2 regions of the Streptomyces sp. NPDC017056 genome follow, and region 2 is predicted to be linked to the other one. Evidence: riboswitches for the same ligand, from Rfam matches in the RefSeq annotation. Region 2 holds a riboswitch; the other holds the start of a gene.

Region 1 (6,506 bases), on a different contig from region 2:
CTGGGGGCACCGCCCGCCTGAGGGCCCGGCGCCGCTACCGCTCCAGCGCCCGCAGCTGCTGGAGGAACCAGCGGTCCGGCGGCAGCGCGGTGGCGGCAGCGGCCAGCCGCTTCGTGCGCTCCGCCCGCTCGCCGCCTTCCATGGACAGCGCCTCGTGGAGGGCGCGGGCGGTGCCCGTGACGTCGTACGGATTGACGCAGACCGCGTCCTCGCCCAGCTCCGCGTAGGCCCCGGCCTCGCGGGAGAGCACCAGCGCGCAGCCCGCCTCCGAGATCACCGGGACCTCCTTGGCGACCAGGTTCATGCCGTCCCTGATCGGGTTGACCAGCGCCACGTCGGCGATCCTGTAGGCGGCCAGCGACCGCGCGAAGTCGTCCTTCACGTGCAGCACGACCGGCTGCCAGCCCGGCGTGCCGAACTCGGCGTTGATCTCCTCGGCCAGCCGCCCGACCTCGTCCGTGTAAGCGCGGTAGACCGCCAGGTCCTGCCGGGAGGGATAGGCGAACGCGACGTGCACGACGCGCTCGCGCCACTCGGGGCGCCCGGCCAGCAGCGCCCGGTACGCCTGGAGGCCGCGCACGATGTTCTTGGACAGCTCGGTACGGTCCACCCGCACGATCGTCTTGCGGTCCGGGCCGCCGATCTGCTCGCGCAGCGCCGCCAGCCGCTCGTCCACGTCGGGCCGGTGCGCCCGCTCCCGCAGGAACTCCGCGTCGGCGCCCAGGCCGTGCACCCCGAGCCGGGTCGTACGGCCCTCGTAGGTGACGCTCGGCTCCCCGCCCTCGCGCGTGACCTCGGCGCCCAGCACCGCCGCACAGCAGTCCGCGAACGCCTCGGCCCAGCGCCGGGTCAGGAACGCGGCCCGGTCGCCGCCCAGGATGCCGCGCAGCACCGCCTCGGCCACGTCGTCCGGCAGCATCCGGAAGTAGTCGGCCGGCGCCCACGGCGTGTGCGAGAAGTGCCCGATGCGCAGGTCGGGGCGGCGGGCGCGGAGCAGGCCCGGCACCAGCGTCAGGTGGTAGTCCTGCACGAGGACGGCGGCGCCCGGCGCGGCCTCGTCGGCGAGCGCGTCGGCGAACGCGGCGTTGTAGCGCTCGTACGCCGCCCACTGGGCCCGGAAACCGTCGTCGAAGGCGGGTTCCAGCGGCGTTTGGTAGAGCATGTGGTGGACGAACCAGAGCACCGAGTTCGCGATGCCGTTGTAGGCGTCGCCGAAGACGTCGGCGGGAATGTCCAGCATCCGTACGTGCTGGCCGCCCGTGTCGGCGGTGTCCAGGTGACCGCCGCTGCGCCGGGCCGCCTCCCGGTCACCGTCGCCCAGGGCGGCGCACACCCACACCGCGCCGGCGTCGGGCCCGATGGCGGAGAGCCCGGAGACCAGCCCGCCGCCGCCCCGTTTGGCGGTCAGCGCGCCGTCGTCCCCCTTCGAGTAAGACACCGGGCCGCGGTTGGACGCGACGAGAACCTGGGCACCAGAACGCTCGGAGACCATGTTGCGAGACTAGCCCGCCACCGAACCGCTCAAACGTGCCAAGGCCAGGCGGAACGCCGCGCATTCCGCGGCGCCCGGAAGCTCCGCTCAGGCCGCGCGGCGCGCCGCGTACTCCGGTATCTCCGCCATCGGCGGGCGCTCCTCGGTGTCCACGTCCCAGGTGCGCGGCACGAAACCGGTCTCGCCGCGCTCGAACTGGGTCAGCCGCGGGCGCACCAGGTGGCCCCTGGCCAGCCGCAGCTGCGCGGTGCGGTAGATCGCCGCCGCCATCCTGCCGAGCGCCTGGCCGCTCTGGTGGCGGTGCTTGCGTACGCCGACGTCGACCTGGGCCAGCGCGTCCAGCCCGGCCGTGTGCAGCGCGTCCACCAGCAGGCCCAGCTCCACGCCGTAGCCCACCGGGAACGGCAGCCGCTCCAGCAGCGACCGGCGGGCCGCGTACTCCCCGCCCAGCGGCTGCACGAACCCGGCGAGCTGCGGCCAGTGCAGGTTCAGCAGCGGCCGGGCGACCAGCTCGGTGACCCGGCCGCCCTGCCCGGCCGCCTCGCCCAGCGGACGGTCGTACATGCCCTTGACGAACTGCACCTCCGGGTCGGTCAGCAGCGGGCCGACGATCCCGGAGACGAAACCGGCGTCGAACTCGCGCAGGTCCGCGTCGACGAAGCACACGAGGTCGCCGCCGGTGGCCAGCAGGGAGCGCCACAGCACCTCGCCCTTGCCGGGCAGCGCGGGCAGCCTCGGCAGCACCTCGTCCCGGTGGACGACCCGCGCCCCGGCCTCGGCCGCGACCTTGGCCGTGCCGTCCGTGGAACCGGAGTCCAGCACCACCAGCTCGTCGACCAGCGGCACCGACGGCGTCATCAGCTCCGTACGGATCGCCTCGACGATCGCGCCGACCGTCGCCTCCTCGTCGAGCGCCGGCAGCACGACGGAGACCGTCTGCCCGGTCTCGCGCTTGGCGGCCAGCAGCCGGTCGAGCGGGCGGTCGGCGGCCGACCAGGACCGGCCGGCCAGCCAGCGCTCCACCTCTTGCAGCACCTGCGCGTCTCCTTCGTTCCCGGACCAGCGATGTGATCCATCTCGCGGTGCGGACGGCTGTCTCAACCGCCCATCCCTTCGGCTACAGTCTTGAACAACGCGATCGTCCCGGACATGCCGGGGTCGCCGCGACAAACGCCTGGGCCACGGCCCAGCGCCATACCGCTCATCCAGAGGGGCAGAGGGATACGGCCCGTTGAAGCCCCGGCAACCCTCCAGCCGGTCTCCGTCGCCGCGCGTCACGTGCGGCCCGCGAGGCTCCCGGCTAGGGAAGGTGCCAATTCCGTCTCGTGGCGAGATGCGCCGCGAGGAAGATGAGGAGAAAGGGCCTCGCCTCCATGGCTGTGCAATCCGTTGAGAGCACCACTTCCGCCACCGTTTCCCTGGGCCCGGCCGTCGCGCTGTCCTGCCGCGAGTGCGGTGAGCGCTTCGACCTCGGACCGATCTTCGCGTGCGCCGTCTGTTTCGGGCCGCTGGAAGTGGCGTACGACCTGCCGACGGGCGACCCCGAGGGCCTGCGCAAGCGCATCGAGGCCGGCCCGAACAGCATCTGGCGGTACGCGCCGCTGCTGCCCGTCCCGGCCGACGTCGCGGACAAGCCCAACCTGAACCCCGGCCTGACCAAGCTGGTCAAGGCCGACAACCTGGCCCGCGAGCTGGGCGTCACCGGCGGCCTGTACGTCAAGGACGACTCCGGCAACCCGACGCACTCCTTCAAGGACCGCGTCGTCGCCATCGCCGTCGAGGCCGCCCGCGCCTTCGGCTTCACCACGCTGTCCTGCTCCTCCACCGGCAACCTCGCGGGCGCGGTCGGCGCCGCGGCGGCCCGCGCCGGCTTCCGCTCCTGCGTCTTCATCCCGCACGACCTGGAGGCGGGCAAGGTCGTCATGGCCGCGGTGTACGGCGGCGAGCTGGTCGGCATCGAGGGCAACTACGACGACGTCAACCGCTTCTGCTCGGAGCTGATCGGCGACCCGCTCGGCGAGGGCTGGGGCTTCGTCAACGTGAACCTCCGCCCGTACTACGGCGAGGGTTCCAAGACGCTCGCCTACGAGATCTGCGAACAGCTCGGCTGGCGGCTGCCGGACCAGATCGTCATCCCGATCGCCTCCGGCTCCCAGCTCACGAAGATCGACAAGGGGCTGAAGGAGCTGATCGCGCTCGGCCTGGTCGAGGACAAGCCGTACAAGATCTTCGGCGCCCAGGCCGAGGGCTGTTCGCCGGTCTCCACGGCCTTCAAGGCGGGCCACGACGTCGTACGGCCGCAGAAGCCGGACACCATCGCCAAGTCGCTGGCCATCGGCAACCCGGCCGACGGCCCGTACGTGCTCGACATCGCCCGCCGCACCGGCGGCGCCGTCGAGGACGTCGACGACGCGCAGGTGGTCGACGCGATCAAGCTGCTGGCCCGTACGGAGGGCATCTTCGCCGAGACCGCCGGCGGGGTGACCGTGGGCGTCACGAAGAAGCTGATCGAGGACGGCCTGCTCGACCCGGCGCTGACCACCGTCGTGCTGAACACCGGCGACGGGCTCAAGACGCTCGACGCCGTCGCGCCGACGACCGGGCCCACGGCCACGATCCGGCCGAGCCTGGACGCGTTCCGCGCCGCCGGCCTGGCCGGCTGACCTCCCGTACCCGCCGGTACACCACGACACGCCGAGGCGAGCCCCCGCACGCGTCCCCGGGCGCCGGTGCGCCCTTACCCGCCTCACCGCATCCTCCGAGCCGGAAGGCAGAACACCATGAGCGTCAACGTCCGCATCCCGACCATCCTGCGCACCTACACCGGCGGGCAGGCCGAGGTCGCCGCCGAAGGGACGACCCTCTCCGAGGTCATCGCGGACCTGGAGAAGAACCACAGCGGCATCGCGGCCCGCGTCCTGGACGACACCGGCAAGCTGCGCCGCTTCGTGAACGTCTACGTCAACGACGACGACGTGCGCTTCGAGCAGGGCCTGGCGACCCCGACGCCGGACGGCGCGGGCGTCTCGATCATTCCGGCGGTGGCCGGCGGCTGCTGAGCTGTCAAGAAGCCGTACGGATCTTTTTGGGGTCCGCCGCGTGGTTCGGCTGGAATCGCCCCGTCCGCCAAGAAGCGGACGGGGCGATTCCGTGTTGTTAAAGGCGATACAGTTGTGGTGATCCCGCGTTTTGCGGCCGTCGGCCGCCAGGGAGACCCCGGCAAGTTGTGCCCGAAGTGTGGACATGATTTGTCGCGTTGGTGAGCTTTGCCCGGCCCGACTTGCCCTGGAAAAGCCCCACTTCTACCCATATTTGCGATTGTTCGCAGCCGGAATTCTCGTCCGATTGACCTGTTGCGCTGGGCAGTTGGACAGATACATTCAGCGGCGGTCGACGCGTTCCGGCGCACACCCCCTCCTGTCGGGGGGTGAGGTCTGACCCGGGTCCGCGGAGTGCGGTCCTGTGCAAGGGCCAGTAATAGGGGAGTTAGGCATGGCTCAGGGCACCGTCAAGTGGTTCAACGCGGAGAAGGGGTACGGCTTCATCGCGGTCGACGGTGGTGCGGATGTTTTCGTCCACTACAGCGCGATCCAGATGGACGGCTACCGCACCCTTGAGGAGGGTCAGCGGGTCGAGTTCGAGATCTCGCAGGGCCAGAAAGGGCCGCAGGCGGACATGGTCCGCGTGGCCGGCTGAAGCGCCGACCGACTGCTGCGTACGGAGGCCCGCGTCCCTTATGGGGGCGCGGGCCTTCTGTGTTTGGGTGGGTCGAGGGGGACGCGGGGGAGTGCCAGGTCATCCGCCCGCACCCGGTTTGACGCCCGGGCCCTGTGGGGATGGCTCCCGCCAAGCCGCTTGCACTCTCATGGGCCGAGTGCTAATCATTGCGTTAGCACTCTACGAGTGAGAGTGACAGCTAAGGACCGACTCGGTGAGGTCCGTGGGCCGGTGGGGCAAGGAACCACAGGCTCGCAGACCGTCCGTCGCGGGCGCCAGCGCGGTCCGGAGTATCCACCCTCCCCCAGACGCAGTCCGGGGGGACCCCCAGTCCGGGAGGACCACTTCACATGGCCAAGATCATCGCGTTCGACGAGGAGGCACGGCGCGGTCTCGAGCGCGGGATGAACCAGCTCGCCGACGCCGTCAAGGTCACCCTCGGCCCCAAGGGCCGCAACGTCGTCCTCGAGAAGAAGTGGGGCGCCCCCACGATCACCAACGATGGTGTTTCCATCGCCAAGGAGATCGAGCTTGAGGACCCGTACGAGAAGATCGGCGCCGAGCTGGTCAAGGAGGTCGCGAAGAAGACGGACGACGTCGCCGGTGACGGCACGACGACCGCGACCGTCCTGGCCCAGGCCCTGGTCCGCGAGGGTCTGCGCAACGTAGCCGCCGGCGCCAACCCGATGGCCCTCAAGCGCGGCATCGAGCGCGCCGTCGAGGCCGTCTCCGCCGCCCTGCTGGAGCAGGCCAAGGACGTGGAGACCAAGGAGCAGATCGCTTCGACCGCCTCCATCTCCGCCGCCGACACCCAGATCGGCGAGCTGATCGCCGAGGCCATGGACAAGGTCGGCAAGGAAGGCGTCATCACCGTCGAGGAGTCCCAGACCTTCGGTCTGGAGCTGGAGCTCACCGAGGGTATGCGCTTCGACAAGGGCTACATCTCGGCGTACTTCGCCACCGACATGGAGCGTATGGAGGCGTCGCTCGACGACCCGTACATCCTCATCGTCAACTCGAAGATCTCCAACGTGAAGGACCTCCTTCCGCTGCTGGAGAAGGTCATGCAGTCGGGCAAGCCGCTGCTGATCATCGCCGAGGACGTCGAGGGCGAGGCCCTGTCGACCCTGGTCGTCAACAAGATCCGCGGCACCTTCAAGTCCGTCGCCGTCAAGGCCCCGGGCTTCGGCGACCGCCGCAAGGCCATGCTCGGCGACATCGCCATCCTCACCGGTGGCACGGTCATCTCCGAGGAGGTCGGCCTCAAGCTGGAGAACGCCGGTCTCGACCTGCTGGG
Region 2 (6,506 bases):
CTGCATGAAGGGTTGAGGCCCGACCTTAGTAACCGAGTTGTGATCGCTTCAAATCCTCACCGGAAAAAACTGCCGGATGCTCCTCATCCTTTACCAACATCACACACGCAGTAACGGCCACTTGACACTCAGATACGAACTCCAGGCATAACCCACCTCGTTGATGGGTACACCTTTACCTTCACCCCGCGCGCCGCACGGGCCACCCGGGCCCCCTCAGGACCGCTCAGGTCCGGGCAAGTCGCTTGAGGAGCAGAGCCGATGCCACCGGCCGCGCACCGGCCTTGGCCACACCGTCGGCCACCTCCCGGTCCGTGGAGACCACCACCACCGGACGGCCCGGCGGCTCGGCCCGTACGAGCTGGCGGATCAGCTCGTCGGCCGTCACACCCGGCTTGCTGAACAGGACCCTTACCCCGCGCGGCGGCGCGAGCAGCACCGGCGCCGCCAGTTCGGCACCGTCGAAGACACACGTCATCTCCGCGCCGGTCTGGGCGGCGAGCACCGCGAGACCGCCCAGCAGCCGCAGCCGCTGCTTGTCCAACGGCATCGTGGGATAACCGGTCTTGGTGACGTTGTAGCCGTCCACCACCAGGTGGGCCTGCGGCAGCGCCAGCAGTTGGTCCAGCAGCGCCGGGTCGGTCTCCGACAGCGCGCGGGTGGCGATGTCCTTGGGCGTCATCTTGCCCGGCGCCACCGCGTCCACGGTGTCCGCAGGGTGCGTATCGGCGGGCGGCAGCGCCAGTTCCCGGCGCAGCCCCTGGGCCGCGTCCAGCACGGTGTCCAGCAGCAGCCGCAGCCGCATGTCCTCGACGCTGCGACCCTCGCGCGTGGCGCGGCGGCTGGCCTCCAACGACGACTCTGCCTCCGCGACGCGGGCCTTGAGGCGGCGCACCTCGCTGTCCGCCGCGGTCTTCTCCTGCGCGGCGGCGGCCCGTACGGACTCCGTCTCGGCCACGGCCTTGCGCACCGCCGCCTCGCCCCGCTTCACGTCACTGAGAGCGCTGCGCAGCTTGCGCTGCAAGGACTCGTTCTCCTTGCGCAGCGCCTCCAGGTCGCCGCGGACCCGCTCGGCCTCGGCGCGCGCCTGCCCGCGGGCCTGCGCCAGTTCCTCGCGCAGCGCGGCCAGCTCGCGTTCGGCCTCCTCGCCGGCCTGCTCGGCGCGGGCGCGCTGCGCCTCCTCGCCGGCCGCCGCGACCAGCTTGACCCAGCCCTCGGGGCGCAGCACATAGGCCGCCGCCGCGACGTCCAGCGGGTCGGCGGCGGCGGGCGGGGTGCCGTTGTCCAGCGCTTCGGCCAGTTCCGGCTGGGCCTCGCGGAGCCGGCCCGCGATCCGCTGCCTGAACACCGCGTCGTTCTCCAGCGCGGCGGCCATCGCGTTGCCCGCGAACTTGGCCCGGCGGCTGGGGGTGAACCGGGCGTACTGCCGCAGGGGCGGCGGGAGTTCGGCGACCGTCAGGCCGCCGAAGGACTCCGCGGTCAGCGCCACGACACGGCGCCGCACGCCCTCGGGCAACGGGCGGTCGAGCACCTCGTCCGCCTCGGCCGTACCGGCCTCGGCGTCGTGCTCCGCCCCCGCAGGCCCTTCTGGACGCTCCACCACTGCTGCATCGCTCCGATCTCAGGCGCTCGCGCCCGGCCGGTCGACCAGCTCGATCTGGTCGACCGCGTTGCACCAGCGGCAGCGCACGGACTCGATGCTCTCACTGAGCACCTCGCGTTCCTCCACCTTCGGTTCTCCGGCGAGGTCGAGGTGCAGGTACTCCACGACCTCCGACCGGCGCGTCACGTCGAAGCGCGTCAGATTGCCACACAGCGTGCAGCGCCACCGGGTCCCGTCCGTCGGCAGGGGAACAGCCATGGTGTCGTCCTCTTTCGTCACGCTCGGGCGAGCGGGGCTCGTGCTGTCGTTCGGGGTTTCACGCGGTGCGCCGTCGGACTGCGGAAGTACGCGGGGTACTGCCCGTTACCCTACGGCCTGACGCCCTCGCGGTGCGGCCCCGCCCGGGAGGCGGGACGCGGCGAGGCACTCTGTCCCGATTGCCCCCATTGCGCCATGATCACTTCATGACGGCCCCGCCCCTGGTCCCCCGGACGCCCCGCGCCCGCTCGGCGCTGACCGTGTTCTCCCGCATGACGAACGTGCTGATCGCCGTGTGCTGCGTGGTCTTCGTCGTCGGCCCCGCCTCCGGCCTCAACGGCATATACGGGACCGGCGACGCCGTCGTGCAGGCACAGACCGCGTACTTCGAACGGTGGGGCGTCATCCCGCGCGACCTGTGGAGCGGCTCGCCGCGCGCGCTGCTCACCCCGCTGACCGCCCTGTTCGTGCACGGCAGCTGGCTGCACCTGCTGGGCAACGTGCTCTTCCTGTACGTCTTCGGCGGCATGGCCGAGAGCCGCATGGGCCGGCTGTCCTTCACCGTCTTCTACGTCGTCACCGGCTACCTGGCGCTGATGGGCTACGCGGCCGCGCACGCCTCCTCGGGACAGACCCTGGTCGGCGCCTCCGGGGCGATCTCCGGGGTGCTGGGCGCGTTCCTGTACCTCTTTCCCAAAGCGCGGGTCACCAGCCTCTACCCGTTCCTCTTCTTCTTGCCGCTGCGCTTCCCCGCCTGGATCGTGCTGCTGTTCTGGTTCGTCCTCCAGTGGCTGGCCGCGCAGCGCAGCCCCGACACCCCGGGCGTGGCCTACCTCGCCCATGTCGTGGGCTTCGCGGCGGGCTTCGTGTACGCCTGGGTGCGCTACCGGGCGAGCCCCGCTCCGCCCGAGGGAACCGCCGCGGCCCCCGGTAGTGTGGAGTCCGCCGGAACGGCGAAGCAGCAGGCGACCGAGGGAGAGAGCCAGCCGTGATCACTTCGATCGTGCTCATCAAGACCAGCGTGGACCAGATCCCGGAGATCGCCGAGAAGATCGCCGCGCTGGAGGGCGTCAGCGAGGTCTACTCGGTCACCGGCGCCCACGACCTGATCGCGATGGTGCGGGTGGCCGAGCACGACGACCTGGCGGACGTCATCCCCGGCCGGATCAGCAAGGTGCCGGGCGTGTCCTCCACCGAGACGCACATCGCGTTCCGTACGTACTCCCAGCACGACCTGGAAGCGGCCTTCGCGATCGGCCTGGACGCCTGACCCGGGCCGCCTCCGCGTACGGCACCCGCGCCGCGGCGCCCGGACAGCGGAGCGCCGCGGCGGGGCGGTCCGTGAGCTACCCGGCGGCCGCGGTGTCCGGCACGCAGCGGCCGTCCTCGGTGCGGTAGCTCCACCGCGCGCCGTCCGTGACCAGCTCCTTGACGGCCCGCACGAAGCGGTCCACGTGCTCGTCGGGCGTGCCGGCGCCGAAGCTCACCCGGATGGCGTTCAGCGACTGCTCCCCCGGCGCCCCCTCCGGCGCGCCGCACTCCCCCGGGGCCTGGGACCCGGCGCCCAGCAGGGTCCGTACGAGGGGGTGCGCGCAGAACAGCCCGTCGCGCACGCCGATGCCGTACTCCGCCGAGAGCGCCGCCGCGAAGTGCGAGCTGTTCCAGCCCGCGACGACGAAGGACAGCACGCCCACGCGCGGCGCGTCGTCCCCGAACAGCGACAGCACGGTCACCTCGGGCACCTCGGCGAGGCCCGCGCGTACCCGCTCGACCAGCTGCTGTTCCCTGGCGACCAGGCTCTCGAAGCCCGCCTCGGTCAGCGCCTTGCAGGCGGCGGCGATGGCGTAGACGCCGATGACGTTGGGCGAACCGGCCTCGTGGCGGGCGGCGGTGGTGTGCCAGTCGACGTCCACCCCGCCGTCGACGCGGCGCGCGACCGTACGGCTGGCGCCGCCGCCCGCGAGGTACGGCTCCGCCGCCTGGAGCCAGTCCGCGCGCCCGGCCAGCACGCCCGCCCCGAAGGGCGCGTACAGCTTGTGGCCGGAGAAGGCGACCCAGTCCACGTCCAGCTCCGCGAGGTCGACCGGGTGGTGCGGGGCGAGCTGGGCGGCGTCCAGGACGATCCGCGCGCCGTGCGCGTGCGCCGCGGCGGCCAGCTCCCGTACGGGCCACAGCTCACCGGTCACATTGGAGGCACCGGTCACGCAGACCAGGGCGTTGCCGCTCCGCTGCGCTCCGCCTCCGCTCTTCTCGAAGCCCTCGGAAGCGGAGCCCGGCTCGCGCTCGGCCAGTGCCCGTTCCAGCGTGTCCACCGCCTGCTGCGGGGTGCGGGGAGCATCGAGGTACGTCACCTCGATGTCCGCGCGCTGCTCCCAGGGCAGCAGCGAGGCGTGGTGCTCGGTCTCGAAGACGAACACCCGTGTGTGTGCGGGCAGCACGGCGGCCAGCAGGTTAAGCGAGTCGGTGGTAGAGCGGGTGAAGACCACCTGGTCTCCCTCCCTGCATCCGAGGAAGCGGGCAACCTCCGCGCGGCTGTTCTCGAACAGGTCGGTGGACAGCTGCGAGAGGTAGCCGGCGCCGCGGTGCACGCTGCCGTAGTACGGGGCGTACGCGGCCACGTCGTCCCAGACGCGCTGGAGCGCCGGGGCGCTGGCGGCGATGTCCAGCGCCGCGTACTCGACCTCGCCGCCGGTGACGAGCGGGACCAGGACGTCGCGCCCCAGCACGGGCAGCGGGGCGCAGACGGCGGCATCGGTGGCGGAATCGGTGGCGGCAGGGGTGGCAGCGGCGGAAACAGGCATGGCGAACTCCCGTGAAGGCAGGGCGACTTCGCTGCGGGGCGCACACGCCGAAGCGGGGCCGGACCGGCAGCGGTGAAAGAAAAAAGGGGTGCGGAAAACGGGGCCGAACGGCCCTAACGCATTCGCTGATTCACGGGAGATCTCCCTCAAGGACCAGGATCCCTGGCACGAGGGATCCGCGCTTGCCGCAGACCTCGCTGCCTGCGGCCTGGTCATCACCCGGGGCACCCCGCCACGGACGGAGGGTTGCCGGACAGCGGGCCGGGGCCTGTGTCGCTGTCACTCGTGACCTGGGCAGCATCATGCCACACGATCGGACAGGCGCAAGGCCCGGTCCGCATCCCGGACCGGGCCCCGCGTCACACCACCGCGCTCAGGCGTTGCTGGCCGCCACCCACCGCTCCAGTGCCCGGCGGGCCGCGCCGGAGTCGACGGACTCGGCGGCCTTCGCGATGCCCGCCGCGATCTGCTCGGTCAGGGGCGCGTCCGTCGGCTCCAGGGCGACCAGCGCCGCCGCGGAGTTCAGCAGGACCGCGTCGCGTACGGGGCCCGGCTCGCCGCCCAGCAGGCGGCGCGCCACATCCGCGTTGTACGAGGCGTCGGCGCCGCGCAGCGCCTCCACGGGCACCAGGCCGATGCCCACGTCGCGCGGGTCGAAGGTCTCCTCGCGGACGTCGCCGTCCCGTACGACCCACACCTTGGACGTGGCGGTGGTGGTCAGTTCGTCCAGGCCGTCGTCGCCGCGGAAGACCAGGGCGGAGGAGCCGCGCTCGGCCAGCACCCCGGCCAGGATGGGCGCCATCCGCGCGTCGGCCACACCGGTGGCCTGGGCCCGTACCTTCGCCGGGTTGGTCAGCGGGCCCAGCACGTTGAAGGTCGTACGGATGCCCAGTTCGCGCCGCGCGGGCGCCACGTGCCGCAGCGAGGGGTGGAACTTGACCGCGAAGCAGAAGGTGATCCCGGCCTCCTCGGCGACCTCGACGACCCGGCGCGGGGTCAGGTCCAGGTTCACGCCCAGCTTCTCCAGCACGTCGGACGCGCCGCTGGCCGACGAGGCGGCGCGGTTGCCGTGTTTGACGACCTTCGCGCCGGTGCCGGCCACCACGACCGAGGACATCGTGGAGATGTTGACGGTCTTGGCGCCGTCGCCGCCGGTGCCGACGATGTCCACGCTCGGGCCCGGCACCTCGATGAGGTTGGCGTGCGCGTACATCGCCCGTACCAGTCCCGAGATCTCCGCCACGGTCTCGCCCTTGGCCCGCAGCGCCACCGCGAACCCGGCGATCTGCGCGTCGGTGGCCTGGCCGCGCATGATGCGGTCCATCGCCCACGCGGTGTCGTCGGCGCCCAGGTCGCGGCCCTGGAGGAGGGCTTCCAGCACGCCCGGCCAGGTGCGGGCCGCCACGCTGTCGCCGCCGTTCGGGGTCGCAACGTTCATGGTCCACACTCCTGGATTCGTCTCCTGCTGGTGCCGAAACCCTATCCGGCGGCCCGGCACGCCGGAGGGCCCCGTCCAGTTCCTGGAAGGGGCCCTCTGGGTGGCGTACTTACGCGGTGGTACTGCCGTGCGTCACACGGCGGGGATCAGTGGTGGCCGTGGCCGCTGGTGATCTCCTTGTACTCCTCCGGGGTCGGCTTCGGGATGACGTTGTCCTCGCCGTAGTAGCCCTTGGAGAGCTTGGCGCGGAGCTTGGTCGTCCGCTTGACCTTCCGCTCGACACCGTTCTCGTCGACCTCCGGGCCGATCTCGAACGGCTTGGGCTGCTCGTGCTGGGTGAGCGTGTGCAGCTGCTCCTGGTTGAGCGGCTCGTGCACCTCGATGAACTCACCGTGCGGCAGGCGCT

Evidence for each region. A riboswitch is a leader RNA that binds a small molecule or an ion and turns the genes downstream of it on or off. The one in region 2 is predicted to bind S-adenosylmethionine.
Region 1: linked by a shared signal. The riboswitch ahead of thrC (threonine synthase) and the one ahead of ACH4OW_RS00425 (aminotransferase class V-fold PLP-dependent enzyme) in region 2 are both predicted to bind S-adenosylmethionine.

What each region holds. Positions count from the first base shown of each region.
Region 1 is NZ_JBIRPD010000007.1:132,485-138,990, forward strand. Features, by position in the region: gene otsB (trehalose-phosphatase) at 1-21, shown strand, start outside; gene ACH4OW_RS14945 (trehalose-6-phosphate synthase) at 35-1,492, opposite strand; gene ACH4OW_RS14950 (glucosyl-3-phosphoglycerate synthase) at 1,580-2,527, opposite strand; SAM riboswitch class I at 2,691-2,848, shown strand; gene thrC (threonine synthase) at 2,866-4,155, shown strand; gene ACH4OW_RS14960 (MoaD/ThiS family protein) at 4,273-4,551, shown strand; gene ACH4OW_RS14965 (cold-shock protein) at 4,985-5,188, shown strand; gene groL (chaperonin GroEL) at 5,560-6,506, shown strand, end outside.
Region 2 is NZ_JBIRPD010000001.1:94,489-100,994, forward strand. Features, by position in the region: gene ACH4OW_RS00405 (NYN domain-containing protein) at 227-1,600, opposite strand; gene ACH4OW_RS00410 (hypothetical protein) at 1,622-1,861, opposite strand; gene ACH4OW_RS00415 (rhomboid family intramembrane serine protease) at 2,134-2,853, shown strand; gene ACH4OW_RS00420 (Lrp/AsnC ligand binding domain-containing protein) at 2,850-3,131, shown strand; gene ACH4OW_RS00425 (aminotransferase class V-fold PLP-dependent enzyme) at 3,208-4,662, opposite strand; SAM riboswitch class IV at 4,836-4,953, opposite strand; gene trpD (anthranilate phosphoribosyltransferase) at 5,036-6,100, opposite strand; gene ACH4OW_RS00435 (ubiquinol-cytochrome c reductase cytochrome b subunit) at 6,247-6,506, opposite strand, start outside.